DNA from 3 places in the Klebsiella sp. F11 genome. Region 1 is predicted to be linked to each of the others. Evidence: predicted binding sites of a transcription regulator. Region 1 holds the regulator's gene; each other region holds the start of a gene.
What was found. Region 1 encodes ArgR, which controls arginine synthesis, uptake and breakdown. Its sites were predicted from a motif close to ANTGAATAAAAATACANT; they were not measured.
Positions count from the first base shown of each region.

Region 2: a site for ArgR is predicted at 2,487-2,504, ahead of argC (N-acetyl-gamma-glutamyl-phosphate reductase). Genes of this name have one in related genera too.
Region 3: a site for ArgR is predicted at 1,870-1,887, ahead of argA (amino-acid N-acetyltransferase). Genes of this name have one in related genera too.

Region 1 covers NZ_CM160060.1:492,102-496,306, forward strand. Annotated here, with positions in the region: gene aaeB (p-hydroxybenzoic acid efflux pump subunit AaeB) at 1-793, shown strand, start outside; gene AC1M2H_RS02520 (barstar family protein) at 950-1,225, shown strand; gene yhcN-B (DUF1471 family stress response protein YhcN-B) at 1,275-1,541, opposite strand; gene yhcN (peroxide/acid stress response protein YhcN) at 1,646-1,909, opposite strand; gene argR (transcriptional regulator ArgR) at 2,262-2,732, opposite strand; gene mdh (malate dehydrogenase) at 3,148-4,086, shown strand; gene degS (outer membrane-stress sensor serine endopeptidase DegS) at 4,144-4,205, opposite strand, start outside.
Region 2 covers NZ_CM160060.1:5,463,371-5,467,575, reverse strand. Annotated here, with positions in the region: gene ppc (phosphoenolpyruvate carboxylase) at 1-1,031, opposite strand, end outside; gene argE (acetylornithine deacetylase) at 1,288-2,439, opposite strand; gene argC (N-acetyl-gamma-glutamyl-phosphate reductase) at 2,619-3,623, shown strand; gene argB (acetylglutamate kinase) at 3,630-4,205, shown strand, end outside.
Region 3 covers NZ_CM160060.1:1,076,119-1,080,323, reverse strand. Annotated here, with positions in the region: partial or broken gene cobD (threonine-phosphate decarboxylase CobD) at 1-424, opposite strand, end outside; gene amiC (N-acetylmuramoyl-L-alanine amidase AmiC) at 439-1,692, opposite strand; gene argA (amino-acid N-acetyltransferase) at 1,922-3,253, shown strand; gene recD (exodeoxyribonuclease V subunit alpha) at 3,305-4,205, opposite strand, start outside.

The DNA of each region.
Region 1 (4,205 bases):
TCTGGCGATGCGCCTGCCAAACCCGCGTATGGTGGCGCTGGACTTTCTCTACGGGATGCTGGCGGCCCTACCGCTGGGGGCGTTTTTCTTCCTCGTGATTATGCCCGCCACGCAGCAAAGCATGCTGCTGCTATGTATTAGCCTGGCGGTGATGGCGTTCTTCATTGGGATTGAAGTACAGAAGCGGCGGCTGGGATCGCTGGGGGCGCTAGCCGGTACCATCAATATCCTGGTGCTGGATAACCCGATGCAGTTCCAGTTCAGCCAGTTCCTTGACAGCGCTTTAGGCCAGATAGTCGGCTGTTTCCTCGCGCTGATGGTTATCCTGCTGGTGCGGGATAATTCGCGGGCGCGCACCGGGCGCGTGCTGCTCAATCAGTTTGTCTCGGCGGCGGTGTCATCGCTGACCACCAATACCGCCAGGCGCAAAGAGAACCATCTGCCGGCCCTCTATCAGCAGCTCTTCTTATTGTTGAACAAGTTCCCGGACGATATTGCCCGTTTCCGCCTCGCGCTGACGCTAATTATTGCCCATCAGCGCCTGCGGGATGCGCCGGTGCCGGTTAATGACGATCTGTCGTCATACCATCGCCAGCTGCGTCGCACTGCGGATCACGTGATCTCCGCCGGTAATGATGACAAGCGTCGACGCTACTTCTCCCGCCTGCTCGACGAGCTGGATATTTATCAGGAGAAGCTACGGCTCTGGGAAGCCTCGCCGCAGGTGACGGAGCCGGTTCGACGGCTGGTGGAGATGCTGCGTAAGTATCAGCATGCGCTGACGAATAGCTAAAGACCAAAACCGACGCCCGAAGCGTCGGTTTTTTTATCGCTATACTTATTCATCAACGGGACCCCTTCGATTGAGAAATATAAGGATGGTAAAGCGACCGTCCGGCGGTATGGTATTTAGCGGGGAATGGCGGCGGGTTTTAAGCGGGGGCGGGCGATGACGGTCTATACGTTTGATTTCGATGACATAGCGGAACAGCAGGATTTCTATCGCGAGTTTTCGCGCGTCTTTGAGCTGAATCGGGAGAGGGTAAACAATCTGGACTCGCTCTGGGAGGCGACCACCGGCGGCCTGCTGCCGCTACCGCTGGAGATTGAGTTTATTCACTTGAGCGATAAGCAGAGTCGGCGCTTTGGCGCTTTGATTTTGCTGTTTGATGAAGCGGAAGAAGAGCTGGAAGGGGAACTACGTTTTAACGCCCGGCAGGCATAAAAAAGCCCCCGACAGGCGGGGGCAAGTCGTCGGATAAGACGACGAGGGTTTATTTGTACAACTCAGCCGTCGCGTGCCAGGTATCGCCGGTACGGGCTTCAATAATACGGTAGCTGCTGGCGCCTTCTTTAGCGGCTTTCGCCGCCAGTTCCTGACGCATATCCATCGGCGCGCTGCCTACCTGTGAGACAGAAACGGTGCCTATAGACTGTAGGTTCTGAGCCTGTTCGGCGTTGACCTGATGTACGGCGGCGCTGGCGCCGAAGGAGAGTACCGAAGCCAGGCCCAGGGATGCGATGATCATTGCAGTTTTCATAATTTTTACTCCAACCATGTTGATTGCAGCGGCGGGAGGTTTGCTATGTACCTGGGCCGCTGGAGATATTCTGTATTCAGTGAATAACCGATAAGCGTTAAAACTTATTTATAAAGTTCTGCCGTTGCGTGCCAGTGGTCACCGCTACGCGCTTCGATAATGCGATAGGAAGAAGCCCCTTCCTCCTGCGCTTTTTGGTTCAGCAGCGCGTGCATATCCATCGGGGAAGAACTTACCGCGCCGACGGAAACGGTGCCGATTGACTGGCGGCCTTGAGCCTGATCGCTGTTGATTGAATCAGCGGCGAAAGCGCCAAAAGAGAGAACGGACAGGATACTGAGTGCAGCTACGGTTGTTTTGATTTTCATGATGTTCACCTCGTCGAATCTTATTATTGAGGGCTCTTGTTTCGTGACCCTCATCACAAAATCAAGTATACACTAATCACCAAAAATATTAATACCGTGCTAATTGTTTTGAGTGTAAATAATTACATAGGAATGTCTTTTTTATAACAGATAAGAATTAGAAATGTTGTTTATTAGCCAGGATGGTTAACTATTTCTAATAAAATCATAATGATGGATGTATTTGATATTTTGTGCGTTTTCGGCTGTTCCATTCAGTAAAGGAATGTATAGCAGTGAAAAACCACACTAAATGTTAAAGAAATGCTGCATTTTTTGAAGGGCCCTCCGGCGTCAGCCAGAGGGAGAGGGCTTAAAGCTCTTGTTCAAACAGGACCAGAATCGCGTCGTGCAGATCTTTGACGGTAAAGCCTCTGGCCGGGGTGGTAAAGATCGTGTCATCGCCCGCGATACTGCCGAGGATGCCTTCCGTTTTACCCAGGGAATCGAGAAGACGCGCGATAAGCTGCGCTGCGCCCGGGCTGGTGTGAATAACCACGACGGCGTCGTTATAGTCGATGTCCAGTACCAGGTTTTTCAGCGGGCTGGACGTCGTCGGAACGCCAAGCTCGGCAGGCAGACAGTAGACCATTTCCATTTTGGCGTTACGGGTTCGCACCGCGCCAAATTTTGTGAGCATGCGGGAGACTTTCGATTGGTTGATATTATCGAAACCTTGTTCCTGCAGCGCCTGGACGATTTCACCTTGAGAGCTGAATTTTTCTTCTTTAAGCAGTAGTTTAAATGCTTTAACCAGTTCTTCTTGTTTTGCCGAACTTCGCATAAGTCACCCGGATTATGGTGGTAAAAACAACATCATTATGCATAACCATGAATTTTTATGCAAATAATCCGCAAGGGGATAAAGTAAATAATGTTATGAAGGGGGCATATTTTAGCAAATAACCCTGCTAAGGAACATGCCTTCATCACGCGGCGTAAATAGCTGTAAAAGTAAATTAAATGTTATGAGAATGGTGTTGTTTTGCCGAACAGGCTGGGTGTATTGTAACCACTAGTCGGTCCGGTACTACGTTTTGCTGGATGGTCAGTCTCAGGGACGAAAATGCGAAGCGGATGAATCGCTGCGCACCAGAACGCATTCTTCAACCATACTTATTGTAATTGTTCATCTTGTGAATTAAGGTCCAGGCGACGGAGTAACGAAAGACTATATTAACCATAATAAGGAGTTTAGGATGAAAGTTGCAGTCCTCGGCGCCGCTGGTGGAATCGGCCAGGCGCTTGCCCTACTACTTAAGACCCAACTGCCTTCAGGTTCAGAACTCTCGTTGTACGACATTGCTCCGGTAACTCCGGGCGTGGCGGTTGATCTTAGCCATATCCCTACCGATGTAAAAATCAAAGGTTTCTCCGGTGAAGACGCGACCCCGGCGCTTGAAGGTGCTGATGTGGTGCTGATTTCCGCTGGCGTTGCGCGTAAGCCAGGCATGGATCGCTCCGATTTATTTAACGTTAACGCCGGTATCGTGAAAAATCTGGTCCAACAGATTGCCAAAACCAGCCCGCAGGCCTGCATTGGTATTATTACCAACCCGGTGAATACTACGGTGGCTATTGCGGCGGAAGTGCTGAAAAAAGCCGGCGTTTACGATAAGAACAAGCTGTTTGGCGTCACCACGCTGGACATCATCCGCTCTAATACCTTTGTCGCTGAGCTGAAAGATAAATCCTCATCTGATGTCGAAGTGCCGGTGATTGGCGGCCACTCGGGCGTCACTATCCTGCCATTACTGTCCCAGATCGCGGGCGTAAGCTTCAGCGAACAAGAGGTGGCAGACTTGACGAAACGTATTCAAAACGCCGGCACCGAAGTCGTTGAAGCGAAGGCCGGTGGCGGATCGGCAACACTCTCTATGGGCCAGGCGGCAGCACGTTTTGGCCTCTCCCTGGTCCGCGCGCTGCAAGGTGAGAAGGGCGTGGTGGAGTGCGCCTATGTTGAAGGCGATGGCCAGTATGCTCGCTTCTTCTCACAGCCGCTGCTGCTGGGCAAAAATGGCGTGGAAGAGCGCCGTTCGATTGGCACGCTCAGCGCCTTTGAACAGCAGGCGCTGGAAGGCATGCTCGATACGCTGAAGAAAGATATCGCTCTGGGCGAAGAGTTCGTTAATAAGTAAGATTGAGTTGTGAATAAAAAAACCGGACCACATCGTGCTCCGGTTTTTTTATGGCAGCTAGTTGCTTGCCGGGTATTCCTGCACGGCGATATGGAGGGTGATTTTCTTATCTTCGCGCA
Region 2 (4,205 bases), 690 kb from region 1:
CCAGCGGGTTTCGGCAGCTTTTGCCCTTTCAGGCGCGCTTCCAGCCAGGACTGGGTATCCATCAGCTGGCCGCGCAGCTTTTTCATCAGATAGCGGTACGGCTCCTGTGCCCCTTCGGCGCCGGCCATTTCGCGCAGTTCGTCGGTACACTCGACCATCGACAGCTCAGAAATCAGCAGCTGGACGTCTTTGAGGAACAGATCGGTGGCTTTCCAGCGGCTAAGCAGCAGCACGTGGCGGGTGATATCGGAGGTCACGTTCGGGTTGCCGTCGCGGTCACCGCCCATCCAGGAGGTGAAGCGCACCGGTACGAAGTCGACCGGCAGCTGATAGCCGAGGTTTTCTTCCAGCTGTTCGTTCAGCTCGCGCAGGTAGTTCGGCACGCCTTCCCACAGGCTGTTTTCGACCACCGCAAAGCCCCACTTCGCCTCGTCAACCGGCGTCGGGCGATATTTACGGATTTCATCGGTATGCCATGACTGGGCGATCAGCTGGCGCAGGCGGCGCATCAGCTGGTGGTGCTCGTAGTCAGCGATCTCTTTGTTATCAAGCTGCTTCAGGCAGTTATTCACTTCCACCATTTTGTGGATCAGCGTGCGGCGGGTGATTTCGGTCGGGTGGGCGGTTAATACCAGCTCCAGCGACAGCGACTCCACCGCTTTTTTAATGGTCTCTTCGTTGAGATGGGATTGGCCTTTGAGCTTTCTCAGGGTACGGGCAATCACTTCCGGGTTGCTGGCCGCTTCGCCGTTTGGCGAAATGCTGTGGTACTGCTCTGCGGTATTGGCCAGGTTCAGAAACTGGCTGAAGGCGCGTGCAACCGGCAGCAGCTCATCGTTGGACAAATTTTGCAGCGTGGTGAGCAGCTCCTGGCGATTGGCTTCATTGCCGGCGCGAGAAGACTTGGACAATTTACGAATAGTTTCGACACGATCAAGAATGTTCTCTCCCAGCGCATCCTTGATGGTATCGCCTAGCACCTTACCGAGCATACTGACATTACTACGCAAAGCGGAATATTGTTCGTTCATGTTACCCCAGACACCCCATCTCATTTTATTTTGTTATATCCGCTACTCGGCAACGATGAGCCGCGGATAAGCAGCCGTCTTTTATAAAGCCACGTAAAAACCCCTACGTCAATTGTTGCGAAATCGCTTCAGCAAACGAATAAATGGCGGCAATTTGCGAAATTTAACTCAGAGGTCGCTTGATAAGCATTGCTTATGGGAATGTGACAATTGTCACTGTCCCGCCCCTGAATAAAGGGCGGGGAAAAAAGCGGTCTCAGTGCCAGCAGAAATGATGGACAACCTGGGTAATAAGCTCGCGGGTCGGCTTAATAAACCGGGTTTCCAGATACTCATCCGGCTGGTGGGCCTGGTTGATGGAGCCTGGACCGAGGACCAGCGTCGGGCAGATGGTCTGGATAAACGGCGCTTCGGTGCAGTAGTTGACGACTTCGGTTTGTGCGCCGAGCAGTTTTTCCACCACCTGAACGAGCTGATGATCCGGCGGGCACTCATAGCCGGGGATCGGCGGGTGGAGTTCGCTCACGCTCAAACGGCCCGGCCAGCGTTCGCTGACCGGCGCCAGCGCCTCATCCAGCAGCCCGTTGAGATCGTTGAGCGTCATGCCCGGCAGCGGGCGGATATCCATATGCAGCTCGCAGCAGGCGCAGATGCGGTTAGAGGCGTCGCCGCCGTGAATCGAGCCTAGGTTGAGCGTCGGGTAGGGGACGGTGAAGGCGGCAAAGTGATAGCGCTCTTTCAGCGTATCGCGCAGCTGCATAATGCGGCCAATCGCGTCGTGCATCAGCTCAATGGCGTTAACCCCGCGCGCCGGATCGCTGGAGTGGCCCGACTGGCCCTGGACGCGAACGGCGGTGGAGATATGGCCCTTGTGCGCCCGCACCGGCAGCAGGGAGGTTGGCTCGCCGATAATTGCGCAGTCCGGGCGCAGGCGGGTGGTTTCGGCAAAGTAGCGAGCCCCGGCCATGCTGGTCTCTTCATCGGCGGTGGCCAGAATATAGAGCGGTTTTTTGAGCTTACTGACGTCGACATCGCGCAGGGCGTCAAGAATAAAGGCGAAGAAGCCCTTCATGTCGGCGGTGCCGAGACCGTAGAGCTTGTTGTCATGCTCGGTGAGGGCGAACGGATCGCGGGTCCAGCGGCCATCATCGAACGGCACGGTATCGGTATGCCCGGCGAGCAGCAGGCCGCCGGCGCCCTGGCCGGTACTGGCCAGCATGTTGAATTTATTGCGCGTATCCGGCACCGGCTGAACTTCGACGTTGAAGCCAATTTCGCGGAACCAGCCTGCCAGCAAATTGATTAAAGTCTCATTGCTTTGATCCAGCGACTCTTCGGTTGCGCTGATGGAGGGTGTGGCGATCAATGCGCGGTAAATCTCGATAAACGGCGGTAAATTGTTTTTCATTGTTGACACACCTCGGGTCGTGATAGTATCAATATTCATGCAGTATTTGTGAATAAAAATACATTATCGTTGAGCGTAAGAAAACCCATCGAATGTAAGGAAATGCTCTTACGGCTTAACAGGGTGAGGAAGATAACGGTCTTCCCAGGCAAACAGATGTAAGAAGGTGAAGAGCCCCAATGTTGAATACGCTGATAGTGGGTGCCAGCGGTTATGCCGGCGCAGAGCTAGTGACCTATGTAAATCGCCATCCTCATATGACCATAACCGCTTTGACGGTCTCCTCGCAAAGTAATGATGCGGGGAAATTAATTTCCGATTTACATCCGCAGCTGAAAGGCATAGTCGATCTGCCGCTGCAGCCCATGTCAGATATCAGCGAATTTAGCGCCGGGGTGGACGTCGTCTTCCTCGCGACCGCCCATGAAGTGAGCCACGACCTGGCGCCGCAGTTTCTCGCCGCCGGCTGCGTGGTGTTTGATCTCTCCGGCGCGTTCCGCGTGAACGACGGCGCCTTCTACGAGAAATATTACGGCTTTACCCATCAGCATCCGGCGCTGCTCGAGCAGGCGGTCTATGGCCTGGCCGAGTGGGGCGCCGAGCGGCTGAAAGAGGCCAATTTAATCGCCGTTCCTGGCTGCTACCCGACCGCGGCCCAGCTGTCGCTAAAACCACTGATCGATGACGGGCTGCTGGATCTTAATCAGTGGCCGGTGATCAACGCCACCAGCGGCGTGAGCGGAGCGGGCCGTAAGGCGGCGATCGGCAACAGCTTCTGTGAAGTGAGCCTGCAGCCGTACGGCGTTTTCAACCATCGTCACCACCCGGAAATCTCTACTCACCTTGGCGCGGAGGTTATTTTTACCCCGCATCTGGGCAACTTTAAGCGCGGTATTCTGGAAACCATCACCTGTCGTCTGAAGCCGGGCGTCAGCAAAGAGCAGGTAGCCGCCGTCTTCCAGCAGGCATACGCCGATAAACCGCTGGTCCGTTTATACGATAACGCGCTGCCGGCATTGAAAAATGTCGTGGGTCTGCCATTCTGTGATATCGGTTTTGCGGTCCAGGATGAGCATATCATCGTGGTGGCGGCGGAAGATAACCTGCTTAAAGGCGCAGCGGCGCAGGCAGTCCAGTGCGCGAATATTCGTTTCGGCTTCGCTGAGACGCAGTCTCTTATTTAAGGTGTGATTATGAACCCATTAATTATCAAACTCGGCGGCGTGTTGCTGGATAGCGAAGAAGCGCTGGCGCGCCTGTTTACCGCGCTGGTGAACTACCGTGAAACGCATCAGCGTCCGCTGATTATCGTGCACGGCGGCGGCTGCGTGGTCGATGAGCTGATGAAGCAGCTTAACCTGCCGGTAAGCAAGAAAAATGGGCTGCGGGTAACGCCGGCGGATCAAATCGACATTATTACCGGCGCGCTGGCGGGCACCGCCAATAAAACGCTGCTGGCGTGGGCGAAAAAGCACGGTATTGCCAGCGTTGGCCTGTTCCTCGGCGATGGCGATAGCGTTAAGGTGACCCAGCTTGCCGAAGAGCTGGGGCACGTTGGCCTGGCCCTGCCGGGCTCGCCGGCGCTGATCAATACCCTGCTGGCGGGCGGCTACCTGCCGGTGGTGAGCTCTATCGGCGTGACCGATGAAGGGCAGCTGATGAACGTCAACGCCGATCAGGCCGCGACCGCGCTGGCGGCCACCCTCGGCGCCGATCTGATCCTACTTTCCGACGTCAGCGGTATCCTTGATGGTAAAGGCCAGCGC
Region 3 (4,205 bases), 580 kb from region 1:
CCGTGAGAAGGGCCTCGGTCAACTGCCAGCCGTCCTCTTCCCGCAGCGCGAACTCGCGGATCGCGCAGTCCACCGAGCGCAGCGCGCGGCGATATTCGGCAAAGCCGGGTACCACAATCATCGCCTGACGCGGCTTCAGGCCGTTTACGACGGTGAAAATCGATTCGGTTTCGCCATTGCCTGCGACGATCCACGAGGCCGGAATATGATGGTGTTCGGCCAGCGCCTCGTGCAGCTGCCGATAGTCGACGTCCGGATAGCGCTCCGCGCGCTCAAGATTAGCGATCAGGGCGCGTTTCAGGCTTTCAGGCATACCCAGCGGATTAATGTTGGCGCTAAAATCGAGCAGCAGCTCGGGCTGAATGCCCAGCAGCGCCGCCGCCTCCCGCGTATTGCCGCCGTGGGCGCTCTTTAACAGGGCCATCTCCGCTCCTTCTATCAGCCAAGCCTTGCCAGGGTTGCGCCATCGGCGAAGTAGGCCTTAATTCCCGCCAGAATCGACTCGGCGACCTGCTGCTGGAAGGCCGCCGTTTTCAGCTTGCGCTCTTCCTCAACGTTACTGATAAACGCCGTTTCCACGAGGATCGACGGGATATCCGGCGCTTTCAGCACCGCGAAGCCCGCCTGCTCGACCTGGTTCTTATGCAGATCGTTAACCCTGCCCATTTTTTGCAGCACCGCTTTGCCAAACTTCAGGCTATCGGAGATGGTCAGCGACTGCACCATGTCGAACATCGTATGGTCGACGTAGCGGTCGCCGCTCTTGCTGACGCCCCCCACCAGGTCGGAGGCGTTCTGGGTTTGCGCCAGGTATTTAGCCGCGGTGCTGGTAGCGCCTTTGGTTGAGAGCGCAAACACCGACGAGCCGCGCGGCTGGCGGCTGGTAAAGGCATCGGCGTGAATGGAGACGAAGAGATCGGCGCGCTGCTTCTGCGCCTTGGCGACGCGCACCTTCAGGGGAATAAAGACATCTTCATTGCGGGTCATATAGGCCTTCATATTCCCCTCTTTTTCGATCAGCGCCCGCAGTCGGCGGGCGATCTGCAGCACCACGTCTTTCTCGCGGGTGCGGTATTTACCGACCGCGCCGGAGTCTTCGCCACCGTGTCCCGGGTCGAGCATAATCACAATCGGCCGGTCGCGCCCGGCTTTACCCGGCTTCGGCCCGCTTTCCGCCGGCGGCACCTGACGCTCGAGATCGCCCTTATTGTAGTCCTCCAGCAGCGCCAGCAGCGGATCCTGCACGTCGGTCGCCGTAGACGGATAGAGATCCATCACCAGCCGCTCTTTAAAGCCGGCTACCGGCGCAAGGGCAAAGAGCTGCGGCTTCACATTCTGCTTGAGCTCAAACACCATGCGCACCGTTTGCGGATCGAACTGCCCGACGCGCGCGGATTTAATATAGGGATCGTCGTCGCGGATGCTGCCGCCCATGCCTTTTAGCACGGAATTAAGATTAACCCCTTCCAGATCGACCACCAGCCGCTCCGGATTGCTCAACGCAAACTGCCGATATTTCAGCACGTGGTTGGATTCCACCGTCACGCGCGTATAGGTTGACGACGGCCAGACGCGCACGGCGACGACCCGTGCGACGGCAGCTAAGCCCACCGGACTGACGCTCATTAACCACATCGCGCTCGCCCCCTGTAAAAAACGGCGACGGCTTAATCCTGACTTGTATCCCGGCATGCCACTCCCAAGCAATAAAAACGCATTCGTATCTAAAACAAACAGATTGACCAGAAACTTTAACGAAAGCCGTATAACCTGTCATCAATAAAAGGGTAAACAATCTTTGGTGGCGCGCTTTAAGTCACAGTTCTTTCGCCATTTTGGGACAAATTGGGGCTTGCGTTTAGCGGGAAAACAGAATAAAAATACACTTATTACGAATAATCATGCATTGAGGGTTGTTGTCATGGTGAAGGAACGTCGCACCGAACTGGTAGAAGGATTCCGCCATTCTGTTCCCTATATTAACGCCCATCGGGGAAAAACGTTTGTCATCATGCTGGGCGGAGAAGCCATTGAGCATGAGAATTTCTCCAGCATAGTCAATGACATTGGTCTGCTGCATAGCCTGGGCATTCGCCTGGTGGTGGTCTATGGCGCGCGTCCGCAGATCGACGCCAATCTGGCCGAACATCATCATGAGCCGCTGTACCACAAGCAGACGCGCGTGACTGACGCCAAAACCCTCGAACTGGTTAAGCAGGCCGCCGGCATGCTGCAGCTGGAAATTACCGCGCGCCTGTCGATGAGCCTCAACAATACCCCGCTGCAGGGCGCCCACATCAACGTCGTGAGCGGCAATTTCATTATCGCCCAGCCGCTTGGCGTCGACGATGGCGTCGATTATTGCCACAGCGGGCGCATTCGTCGCATTGATGAAGAGGCGATCCACCGCCAGCTTGATAACGGCGCCATCGTGCTGATGGGCCCGGTTGCGGTATCGGTCACCGGCGAAAGCTTTAACCTGACGTCAGAAGAGATTGCCACCCAGCTGGCTATTAAACTGAAAGCGGAAAAAATGATCGGCTTCTGCTCGTCGCAGGGGGTATATAACCAGCAGGGCGATATCGTTTCCGAGCTGTTCCCGAACGAAGCCCAGGCGCGGGTTGAGGAGCTGGAAGCGGAAGAAGATTACAACTCCGGTACCGTGCGCTTCCTGCGCGGCGCGGTGAAAGCCTGCCGCAGCGGCGTGCGTCGCTGCCACCTGATCAGCTACCGGGAAGATGGCGCGCTGCTGCAGGAGCTGTTCTCCCGTGACGGTATCGGGACCCAGATCGTTATGGAAAGCGCCGAGCAGATTCGCCGCGCCACCATCAACGATATCGGCGGCATTCTTGAGCTGATCAGCCCGCTGGAGCAGCAGGGGATTCTGGTGCGCCGCTCCCGCGAGCAGCTGGAGATGGAAATAGATAAATTCACCATCATCCAGCGCGATAACACGACAATCGCCTGCGCCGCGCTCTATCCATTCCCGGAAGAGAAAATCGGGGAGATGGCCTGCGTGGCGGTCCATCCGGACTACCGCAGCTCATCGCGCGGGGAGGTGCTGCTAAATCGGATTGCGACCCAGGCAAAACAGATGGGGCTCAGCAAGCTGTTCGTGCTGACCACCCGCAGCATCCACTGGTTCCAGGAGCGCGGCTTTACGCCGGTGGATATCGACCTGCTGCCGGAGAGTAAGAAAGAGATGTACAACTACCAGCGCCGCTCCAAGGTGATGATGGCCGACCTCGGCTGAGCGACCGCTCCCCTTTGCCGGCCAGGCTGACAAAGGGGAAGCAACTGAAAGCTAAGGCTGCCCGCCGCTGGCGAAGATCTCCGCCAGCCCGCTGCGCCGCTCGGTGCGCGCCACGATAGCCTGCGTAAGCACCTGCTCATCGGCATAAATCGAGAGCCGCCGTTTGGCGCGGGTTATCGCGGTATACACCAGCTCACGCGTCACCAGCGGCACGCTGCGGGAAGGCAAAATCAGGGCCGCGTGGTCAAACTCCGAGCCCTGGGATTTATGCACCGTCATCGCCCAGGCGGTATCGTGTTCCGGCAGACGGCTCGGCTGCACCGACTTAATGCTGCCATCCGGCATCGGGAACCAGACGCGCAGCCCGTCTCCCCTTTCCAGCGCAATGCCAATATCGCCGTTAAACAGCCCCAGCGCGCTGTCGTTGCGCGAGATCATCACCGGACGCCCCTCATACCAGCGCGAATGCCGCGGCAGCGCGATAGCCCGCTGACGATTGAGCATCAGCTCCAGCCGTTCGTTCAGCCCGCTAACGCCGTAGGGACCGTCGCGCAGGGCGCACAGCAGCCGGAACTCGCCGAAAGCGGTAATTATCTCCTCCGGCTCCGCCCGTTCGCGCAGCAGCTGGAGATAGCGATCGTAGCCGGCCTGCGCCTGCGTCAGCATCGCCTCATACTCCTCGGTGGTGCTGAGCGGATGCAGAACGATATCGTCGAACGGCTGACGCAGGGTGGTTTTGACGCCGAGCCGATCGCCGGCGTTAACCGCCCGGGCCAGGCTACCGATACCGGAGTGGCTGCCGAAACGATAGCTTTTCTGCAGCAGGCACAGGCTGTCGCGCAGAGCGCCCGCCGCTTCGCTCTCGCCGGCAGGTACCGGCAGGCCGGTCAGCCGCTTCAGCTGCGCCGCACGCTCGGCGGTATAGCCCGCGTTCACCCAGGCACAAATATCC